2 regions of the Vibrio sp. R12-SG2-ISO1 genome follow, and region 2 is predicted to be linked to the other one. Evidence: predicted binding sites of a transcription regulator. Region 2 holds the regulator's gene; the other holds the start of a gene.

The links. The regulator MetJ, encoded in region 2, represses methionine synthesis genes. The targets are predictions, from matches to a motif close to TTAGACNTNTANANGTCTAA.
Region 1: metA (homoserine O-acetyltransferase MetA) is a predicted target of MetJ. The motif match lies at 2,309-2,328, and genes of this name have one in related genera.

Annotation. Positions count from the first base shown of each region.
Region 1 is NZ_JCBDGO010000024.1:21,649-27,131, forward strand. It holds gene rlmF (23S rRNA (adenine(1618)-N(6))-methyltransferase RlmF) at 1-252, shown strand, start outside; gene AC6R10_RS16880 (hypothetical protein) at 282-428, shown strand; gene pilW (type IV pilus biogenesis/stability protein PilW) at 434-1,150, opposite strand; gene metA (homoserine O-acetyltransferase MetA) at 1,345-2,286, opposite strand; gene AC6R10_RS16895 (ATP-binding protein) at 2,469-2,864, shown strand; gene AC6R10_RS16900 (DUF3859 domain-containing protein) at 2,834-3,271, shown strand; gene AC6R10_RS16905 (ABC transporter permease) at 3,298-4,431, opposite strand; gene AC6R10_RS16910 (ABC transporter permease) at 4,428-5,483, opposite strand, start outside.
Region 2 is NZ_JCBDGO010000010.1:199,042-204,524, reverse strand. It holds gene AC6R10_RS10085 (bifunctional aspartate kinase/homoserine dehydrogenase II) at 1-1,978, opposite strand, end outside; gene AC6R10_RS10080 (O-succinylhomoserine (thiol)-lyase) at 1,978-3,144, opposite strand; gene metJ (met regulon transcriptional regulator MetJ) at 3,405-3,722, shown strand; gene AC6R10_RS10070 (malic enzyme-like NAD(P)-binding protein) at 3,836-5,116, opposite strand; gene rpmE (50S ribosomal protein L31) at 5,357-5,483, opposite strand, start outside.

The DNA.
Region 1 (5,483 bases), on a different contig from region 2:
GGTGGTGAAGCCGCGTTTGTGAAAAAGATGGCGTTTGAAAGTCGAGATGTGGCATCGCAAGTCCTTTGGTTCTCCACCTTGATCTCAAAGAAAGAGAATGTCCGTTGGCTGCGTAAAAATCTTGAAAAAGCCGGAGCGCTGGAAGTGCGCGTGGTTGAGATGAGCCAAGGGCAGAAAGTGAGCCGTTTTATGGCTTGGACGTTTCATGATAAAGCTAAGCGCGCCACTTGGTTTGATACCAAACCCCGTTAACCACTGATACCAATAGATGAGGAGGGCATATGGAGTTTGAGATTTATATGCCCTGTGAGCCCAGTTGGATTTGCGATAGCTTTCTTGCGCTGTTCGCGGTGCTGCTGTTGTGGGGACTGGGTTATTTTGTGCTGATTTTGTATCGAGAATACAAAAAAATTCACAAACGAAAATGATCAGTTTATCCGTTCGAGAGCGCTTCTAACTGCTTACGATACTTCTCTTCTAATGCGCTGTTCCCGGCGCGCTCTTCCAACTCGACCAGTAGGGCCAATGAGGCTTGTTGCACGCCAAACTGCTGGTGGAAGTTCATCAAGCGTATTCGCGCCGATGTGTATTCACCTTGCTCTATTTCAAGTTTAGTCAGGCGCAGCAGCGAGGTGACACGGCGCGGGTCGTGATCCAATGTGCGTTTGAAATAACCCATGGCTTGTTCGGGTTTGCCCGCTTTCAATGCACAGAGTGCCGCATTTTCATAGCTGGCGGAAATCAGGTAGTAGTAGGGCTGCTCAATGGCGCGATTAAACAGTTGATCAGCCTGAGGATAGCGCTCTTGTTTGCATAAAAACGTGCCGTAGTTGTTCATTACATTACCGTTTCTCGGGTGCTGTCTCAGCGCCGTTTTATACAGTTTTTCAGCGTCCGCTTCTTCACCAACTTGCTCGAAATAGTGCGCCATCGCCAATTGTGCTCGGTAATAACTCTTATCGTGCTGAAGGGCTTTTTCCAGATTTTCGCGGGCTTTCACCATATCACCCTGCTGTAAGTAACCCATGCCAAGGGCTAAGCGCGCATCGGCTTTTTCTCGTGGGTTGGCATTGAGCTCAGGTTCAGCGTTATTGTCCACCGTGACACAGGCAGAGAGAAGTAACACCAAAGGAAGGAGAAGGGTACGCATATTCGTTCAACTTTTGTGGTTCAGTAACAGATAACAAGCTTGTGCTTTTTTATACCTGATCCCATCTGGTGTTTGCGCCGATGAGTGAGACTCTGCGAGGGGTTTATCAGTTTCTGAGTGTGGGCGGAAAAAGAATGCGAGTGAGGGCGCGCTTGCGCCCTCGTATTCGGTGACAGGGTGTTGCCCTAGACGCGTTAATCGTCTTTGGTGAAGTTGGCTTCGCTGAAGTGATCCAAATCGTATGGCGTTTGCTGGTAGACGCAGTAGTTCAACCAGTTGGCAAATAGCAGGTGTCCATGACTGCGCCAACTTGCGCACGGTTTGTTGTCAGGATTGTTGTTGGGGTAGTAGTTGACCGGAATCGCCGGTTCCATTCCCTCACTCAGATCGCGGATGTACTCATTGTGCAGGGTGTGTGAGTCATACTCTGGATGGCCCGTCACAAACACATTGCGCTTATCTTTGGTGGCCGCCAAGTAAACGCCAGCCACGTCTGAGGTGGCCAAGATGTCGAGATCCGTATGCTCGGCGAGATACTCCGGTGAGAAATCAGCGTAGCGAGAATGCGGTGCTAAAAAGGTGTCGTCAAAACCACGCAGAATGGGGTGAAACTCATGATGAATTTGATGTTGATACACACCGGAGAGCTTCTCTTTGCGAGTGCGCTTAGGCAAATTGTAGAGCAGCTTTAATCCTGCCTGTGCGGCCCAGCAGACGTATAAGGTCGAGGTGACGTGCTCTTTCGCCCAGTTCATGATGGTTTTGAGGTGGTCCCAGTAAATCACGTCTTCAAACTGGACCAGACCGAGCGGCGCACCGGTGATGATCAAACCATCGAAATTGCGTTTTTTGATCATCTCAAATTGTCGGTAAAAGTTGTCTAGGTGCTCGGTTGGCGTATTTTTACTCGGGCGATCATCAATGCGCAGCAGTTCAATATCGACCTGCAATGGGCTATTGGACAAGAGGCGTAAAAATTGCGTCTCTGTCTCAATTTTTTTTGGCATAAGATTGAGGATCAACACCTTAAGTGGACGAATCTCCTGCGTAGAGGCACGCGATTCGCTCATGATGAAGATATTTTCCTGACGCAGTACATCAGTGGCAGGCAATTGATCGGGGATCTTAATCGGCACAGCTTTCTCCCTAAGCTCTATTATGGACGTCTATACATCTAAACTTACCCGAATCAGTATGAGATGTCGATAGCATTTTTAGGCCAAATTGGTTTACTATCTGCGCCTCGAACTTGGTGAGACTATGTCGGTGCAGCCACAGACAAATCAGCGGACATCGGCCGCAAGGGAGTAATAGAGCGGTGAAATTGACCTTAATTCGTGGTCTGCCAGGTTCTGGCAAAAGCACTCTAGCGAAAACACTGCCAGCGGTGCACCTTGAAGCGGATATGTATTTTATCGCTGACGATGGCGTTTACCGCTATGACAAAGCGAAAATTTCCGATGCGCACGAGTGGTGCCGAGCTGAGGTCAAACGTGCGCTGACCAACAAGCAGGACGTGGTTGTCTCCAATACTTTTGTCCAGCGCTGGGAAATCGCGCCGTACTACCGCCTCGCCAAGCAATTTGGCGCTGAGTTTGTGGTGATGGAGTGCTCTGGGCAATTTCAAAATATCCACGGCGTTGAGCGCAGTACAATCGAACAAATGAAAAAACGGTGGCAGACATGGCAAAGCGATCGCCCGTTGTTGAAATGACCTCTTACGGTATTTACGACCAATGGGACTCCAAATCAAAACATCTTCCTAAAATACAAGCGTTTACCACTAAGGTTCCGGCTGACGAGGACGTTGAGTTTGGCTTTATCGTCAACATCAAAAAAGCCAAAGGTGCGTTGATTGAGTTTTGTATCGATCATCCCGGTATCTTAGGCAAAAAAGGCCAGACGCTAGCGCCTTTCACCGGCGAGTTGCACGTGGGCAGCAACGATTGGGATTTCTACTTGGGCGATACGATTCAACTGCTTCATCCAGACGGCGGTTTGGAGTCGAATTTGGGGCGTTGGCACATGAGCATCGAGATGGACGGACGCGTGATTGCGCAAAAGACCTTCGATGTGTATGGCCGGGATGAAAACGAGTTTTGGCGCCGCCGAGGTTTTTAAACGCGGCGCTCAAACGTTATCGCGGGTTAGATATCACGGCGATGTTCACGCAATGCACGCCAAGCCATGAGGCTCCAACCCAGTGCTTGCACCCACAGCAGTGCGTATTGCTCCGCGACTTGATGCCATTCTCCGCCCATCTGGTTTAAACGCAAGAATGCTTGGATGGCGGGCGTACTAGGAAAAAGCTGCGATAACCAAACGATGCCATCGGGAATCGCTTCGAGCGGCCAGATAAACCCCGCACTAAAAATCAGCGGCATTGAGCTGATTAGTACCACTAATGTCACCAACTCTCGTCTTGGTACTACCGTACCTAGCCAGATGCCTATCGCGCAGGATGCCAACAAGAAAGGCAGCAATAGAGTGACAAGATCGGCAAGGTTTGCTAACTGCGCGACGCCGTGCAAGCGAAAACTCGGCCCGAAGTAATAACCGCTTAGTACCAAGTAAATACTCGTCAGCAGTACCATTCGCCCCCCCATCAAGGCGAGAGGGCTGACGTTAGACCAATAGCCACGACCATGTTTCTGTGTGCCTTGCATCAACCCGGCCGCCATCGCCAGCGTTTGCTGCAAAATCAGCACAAACACCGCAGGCACCACGTAATCGACATAGCCCATTTGCGGGTTAAAAGTGGGTTTGAGGTTGAGCTTAGTTGGCGCAAAGTGATTGGCCGCTGCGCTCAGTGGCTCACCATCAACGAGCAATTTCGCCACTGTGGTTTGCGCCGCTAGTGTGCCACCCGCTTGCGCTAAGCCTTCGACAATGGTGCCGTAGACCAAAAAGTACGAGGCATCCCCCGCGTAAGCCAAGGTCGGGCTTTTACCTAACATCAGATCTTTATAGAAATGCTCTGGGATCACCAAAATGCCGCTAATATCGCCACTTAAAAAGGCTGCTTTGGCCGCTTCTATGCTTGAGTCACGCCGTAAGATGTGCACTTGGGGTGTCGCATCTACCATGCGCTCTAGCTGATAGCTGGTTTGGCTTTTGTCCAAGTTCACCACGCTGATGATTTGCTCGCGTGGGGTTTGGTAAGAGTAGGGCATCGGGTAGAGAAACGAGTAAAACACGACGCCACCAAACACGGTGAGAAGTACCACAGGATTATGCAGCAGCGCCTTTAGCTCCGCTTTCAGCAGTGCGGTAAACGTCATGACTGGTGCTCCTTAAGTTCGGCGCGCGCGTGTCTGTTGGTGTCATCTGCAGCGTTAATAGCACTGTTGAGGTGCTTGCGAGCGAGAAGAAGACACAGCAGCGCTGGCAGTAGGTAGCCAAGCAGTGGCGTCAGATGCATCAATGTGGTGAGCGCCGATGCGCCATAGCTGACTTGGCTCACCTGCGCTTCAATGTAGTGACTGATGGGCAAGAGTGAGCGCCAAGCTTGGGCGAGCGGCGACATGTCAGAGACCGGGAAAGTGATACCCATAAAGGCAAAACTTGGCGCAGTAAACGCGCCGGCAAAGCTCATCGCTCTCGCGGGATCTAAGGTCAAAAAGAAGAACACACTGCCCATGGTCATACACGCGAGTATGGTCGGCACTTGCGCGGCGAACAACACCCTAAGGTCGCCTTGCATTGGCCACTGTAAGCCCGAATAAAACCAGACTAAAAACGCCACGCCTTGCAGCCAAAATAACGGAAAGTAGGGCAGTAAAGTGCGACACAGCGCCACGCCCGGCGAAGGCGCTAACCAACGTACCAGACCATGATCGCGTTGATTGGCGGCCAGCACTAACAGCGTGCTGACGACAATGACGATTTGCCACAGCGCAGGGATGATGGCGCTGACTAAAAACTGGGCGTAATTGGAATTCTTATTGAACAGCGGGGTGACCTGAGTCGAGACGGGCACGGCGTTGCCCATCGCAGAGAGTAGGGTTGTATTGCCATCGGTGAGACCCGCGAATGTGGCTAACTGCGCATTGAATGTCCCATGCGCTTGGACAAACGCGGCGTTCATCAGTTTGCCAATCAAGATCGCTTGGCTGTTGTAAAACACACTGACTTGCGGGGCGAGCTGTTTCATCGCGTCTTGTTCGAAACGGCTCGGGATCATTGCGTAGGCGTAGATCTCCCCCTGTACCAGTGCTGCTTTCGCCTCACTGGGGCTTTGAAAATGACGCGTCACTTGCATGGTTGAGGTGGCGTCATAGTCGCGTTCGAGTGTGTAAGAGAGCGCACTCTTGTCTAGATTGACCACACCAAT
Region 2 (5,483 bases):
GCCTAGGGTCTGGCTCGGTTAAGCCTTGCTGCCACGCTAAATCGACTAACTCGGCAAACGGTACGCTGCCATCATATTGTTGGAACAACCAAGAGAGGGTGCCAGAGAAAATCCCTGAGACCGCATAGATGACATCGCCACTTTCACGCAAATCGCGCACAGTGTGGTTGATCGGCAAGCCTGCTCCAACGGTGGCATTGTAGAGCCAATGGCGGTTTATTTTGGCAAACGCATCTTGGACTTGGTGGTAGTAAGCACTTGAGGCAGAGCCGGCAACCTTATTGGCAGAGATAAGATGCATGCCTTGCTCGGCTATATCGAGGTAACGCTCAGCTAACTCTTTACTCGCCGTCACGTCGAGTACGACCACATCGTCATAGCCCTGAATCGCACCGAGGCGCTGGATCCACTCGCCTTGCTGATAAGGGATAGACTCTTCATCGAAATGCTCACTGACCGCGCTAGGATCGATGCCTTGGTCATTAAACCAATAGGTTTGGCTGTCGATCACCGCCACGAGCTCAAAACTCATTCCACGACGCTTTTCTAGCTCTGCTTTTTGTTCTGCAAACAGGGTTAACCAACTGGAGCCAATGTTGCCTTTGCCGCATAGGGCGATGCCGACTCGTTTTTGTGCTTGGAAAAGTTGGTTGTGAATCGCCTTAACGAGTGGTTCGGTTTCGGTGCGGCGTAAGACAGCCACCAAACTGAGACCGGAACGAGACTCAGAGATGAACTCGACAGGCGATGACTTGAGCTTCTGGTAAAAGCCGTAACAGTGGTTGGCGTTGTTGGTGACACCAGCGCCCACCGCAGCAACAAGGGCGTAGCCCTCTTTGAGTTTAATTTCTGCTGCGATGGCGGAATCTTGTAAGAAGCCTAAAGCGCCCCCTGCAATTTCCGAGGTATAAGCAAGGCGTAATGAGTGCTTATCCGCTTGGACTTCATAAGTTAAAGGTTCAAGTTGGGCGCGTTTCAAACTGCTCAGCACTTCTTTTTCCATGCGATTGAAATCATGGCCAGAGGCGAAGTTTAACTGAATCAACAACACGTCATTGAGTGAGGAGATGATCTTGGCACCACGCCCAGAGGCGAGGACGCGCTCAATGCGGCTAGAGCCAGATTCAGGGTCGTAACTGCAGCGCAAGTGTAAGTCCATCGTACTTTGAGCGACAGGCTGCAAGGTACGGCTATGCAGCACGGGGGCGGCAAGGCGTGCCAGTTCACTTGCTTCATCCAGTCGCAATAGGGGCAGAAGACAAGCATCACTGACAAGGCGAGGGTCTGCGCTGTATACGCCAGCAACGTCACTCCAAATCGTGACGCGACTGACCTCTGCGAGCGCGCCAATCACGGTGGCAGAGTAATCGGATCCGTTTCGGCCAAGCAGCACGGTTTGGCCTGCTTGGTTTTGCGCCATAAAGCCGGTAAACACCAGACGACGCTGTGAGTGTTGCGCCAAAATTTCCTTCAGTAGTGGGTAGGACTGACCACGATCCACTTCAGGTTGCGTGCCGGTTTCTGCCCGTAAGAAAGTGCGAGAGTCTTGCGCGATGGCTGGTAAACTCGCTTGATTCAATAGCGCGGCGAGCAGTCTTGAGGACCACATTTCACCGTGGCCAAGTACCGCAGCTCGCTCCACCTCGCTTAACGGGGCGCTTAATTCACCGAGGGTGGTGAACTCGTCTTTGAGCGTCGCCAGCATGTGCGCTTGTTCGTCGTCACTGTCAATCAAGGCTTCGATAAGCCCTGTTTGGAATTGTCGTACCGACTGCAACGCTTCATGGGCAAGACGGCCATCTTTATAGAGCGCTTCGGTAAATTCAATCAAATGATTGGTGGTTTTACCGGCCGCTGAGACAACGATCAGATCATCGCTGCCTGAGTATTCTTTGAGTATGGTGACTACCCGGCGGTAGCACTCCGGATCCGCTAAGCTGCTACCACCAAATTTATGCAGTTGACGCGATGTCGTCATTACGCGGACTCCTTCACACAGTTAAAGGCTTGTTTGAGATCGTCAATCAGGTCATCGGCATCTTCAAGACCGACAGACAGACGCAGCAGTTGCTGAGAGACACCCGCCTCGGCCAGCGCCGCTTCACCCATCGCACGGTGGGTCATTGACGCTGGGTGACAAATGAGGCTTTCTACGCCGCCTAGCGATTCTGCAAGCGAGAAGAGTTTCAACTCACCGACAAACTGTTTCAGTTCTTCAAAGCTGCCAGCGAACTCGAAGCTGAGCATAGAACCAAAGCCGGATTGTTGTTTCTTGGCGATGTCATGGCCAGGGTGATCCGGCAAGCTTGGGTGATAGATGCGGCCGACCAGTGACTCTGTTTTCAGAAAGTCGAGAATGTTTGCCGAGCTTTGTTCGTGCACCTTCATTCGTGCGCCCAACGTGCGGATGCCACGCAGCGTCATGTAGCTATCAAACGGCGTGCCGGTGGCCCCAATGCAGTTGCCCCACCAAGCCAGTTCTTCAGCGTGCGCTTTGGTTTTGGTGATCACCACGCCGCCAATCACATCGGAGTGACCGTTGATGTATTTGGTGGTTGAGTGAATAACGAAATCGGCACCCAGTTCGAGTGGCTTCTGGAAAATCGGGGTTAAGAAGGTATTGTCAACCGCGACCAGCGCGCCAACTTGTTTCGCTTGCTGGCAGACTTTCTCGATATCCACCACACGTACCAAAGGATTTGATGGCGTTTCCAACAGGATAAGCTTGGGTTTCTGGTTGATGGCGGCGGTCAAGGCTGCGTCATCGGATTGGTCGACAAACAACACGTTGAAGTCGCCCTTTTGCGCGCGGGTATTGAAGAGTCGATAGGTGCCACCGTAGCAATCGTGTGGCGCGATGATCAAATCGTCTGGACCGACAAACGCAGAGACCCAAAGGTTGAGCGCTGAGGTGCCACAATTGGTCACTACAGCGCCTTCTCCACCTTCTAACTCATACAGCGCCGTTTCAAGCAGGCCACGGTTCGGGTTACCAGAACGCGTGTAATCGTATTTCGGCACTTCACCAAACGCCGGAAAGCCATAATTGGTCGAGAGATAAATAGGGGGAACGACAGCGTGATGTTGGGTGTCTGACTCGATACCAGTACGTACCGCGATGGTGGCGGGTTTGCGCGTGCTCATAGCGTTTTCCTTGCGAACAGTAGTGACTTGTTTTAGGGAATGCGATATACCTGTTGCTTATCAGGTGTATCCGGCACCCAATGTGGTGTAATGCTGCGACACACTCACAGTTTGGGCCGATTCCACTCCTATCGCCAACCACTTTACTTCTCATTTTTTAAGACGTCAACACTTCTAGACGTCTATATGTCTTTGCTTGTAGCCATAAATACCGTTAAAATTGTGGTTTAAACACTCATACGCAAATATAAAGGTGCGCAATGGCAGACTGGAATGGCGAATACATTAGCCCATACGCAGAACACGGTAAGAAAAGTGAGCAAGTGAAAAAAATCACGGTCTCCATCCCACTTAAAGTCCTTAAGGTATTAACAGACGAGCGTACGCGCCGCCAGATCAACAACCTGCGTCATGCCACCAACAGTGAGTTGTTGTGTGAAGCGTTCTTGCACGCTTACACAGGTCAACCATTACCGACGGATGAAGATTTGCGTAAAGACCGTCCAGACGATATTCCCGCTGAAGTGAAAAAGCTGATGACGGAGATGGGGATTGAGTTTGAGGCGTTTGACGACTAACGCTCGCCCTGTTTTGCACCGAATTTGAATGCCAAAGCCGCTGACATCGTCAGCGGCTTTGTTGTTTTTGCTCAGCCAGAGACAAAGTCCGTGGCTGGCAGTGGGCGTCGAGATTACTCGATATCCATGTAATGGTCAGGCAGCTCAATGCGTGCCACCCCGGATTCTACCGCGGCTAACGCGACCGCTTTGGCGACGCGGGGGAGTAGTCTTGGGTCCATCGGTTTTGGAATAATGTAGTCTGGGCCAAACGAGAGTGAATCCACACCCGCGGCGGTCAGAACATTGGCAGGGACCTCTTCCTTCGCCAGTTGACGGATCGCTGCTACGGCAGCGAGCTTCATCTCATCGTTGATCTCGCTAGCACGTACATCCAGTGCGCCACGGAAAATAAACGGGAAGCAAAGTACGTTGTTGACTTGGTTCGGGTAGTCACTGCGACCTGTACCCATAATGAGGTCATTGCGTACATCATGAGCGAGCTCAGGTTTGATCTCAGGATCTGGGTTAGAGCAGGCAAACACGATGGGTTTGTCGGCCATCAATTTAAGATCATCTGGCGATAACAGGTTAGGACCAGAAACGCCAAGGAACAGATCGGCGCCTTCGATGACATCTTGCAGCGTACGTTTGTCGGTGTTGTTGGCAAACAGTTGTTTGTATTCGTTGAGATCATCACGTCGAGTGTGGATCACACCTTTGCGATCCAGCATGTAAATTTTCTCGCGCATCGCGCCGCACTTGATCAGCAGCTCCATACAAGCGATGGCTGCCGCACCGGCGCCCAGACAGACAATCACGGCGTCTTCCAGTTTTTTACCCTGTAGCTCAATAGCGTTGAGCATGCCAGCAGCTGTCACAATGGCGGTACCGTGTTGGTCATCATGGAAGACTGGCACATCACAGCGCTCAATTAATTGTTTTTCGATTTCAAAGCAGTCTGGCGCTTTGATGTCTTCTAAGTTGATGCCGCCAAAGGTATCCGCGATGTTGGCGACCGTGTCGACAAACTCATCGATGGTGCGGTGTTTGACTTCGATGTCGATGGAGTCCAAACCTGCAAAGCGTTTAAACAGCAGGGCTTTACCTTCCATCACGGGCTTTGATGCTAGTGGGCCAAGGTTACCTAGGCCAAGAATCGCTGTGCCGTTGGAGATCACTGCCACCATATTGCCTTTTGCAGTGTACTTATAGACATTATCGGGGTTTTGAGCGATCTCTCGTACAGGCTCGGCCACGCCTGGGCTGTAGGCGAGTGCGAGATCTTGCGCGGTTTCTGCTTGGGTGGTCAGCTCGACAGAGATCTTGCCTGGTTTTGGAAAGGCATGGTAGTCGAGAGCTTTTTGGCGAAATTGTTCTTCAGGGGTCAGGTCTTGACGGTGGTCATCAGGCATAGAAATAGGTACTCGTTAAAATGATTCAGCACAAAGGGGGTTAATCATTTTAGAGGAACTGAGTCAAGCTGCCTAGGTCAGAATGCGAGCGAGTAGGGTAATATGTGGGAAATGACTGGAGATTAGACCAGATAGAAAGAGATATGACTGCGGGTTTTACTGTGAATAGGTTAATTGCTCTAAATCTCTGGCAACAAAAAAGGACGCCGCAGCGTCCTTTTTCCTATCCGCGAGAAGGAATTACTTCTTGCCGCTTGATAGAGCACCGAAACGCTTGTTAAAGCGATCTACACGGCCGCCTGTATCAACGATACGTTGCTTACCAGTGTAGAATGGGTGACATTTGTCACATACGTCTAGGTGGATT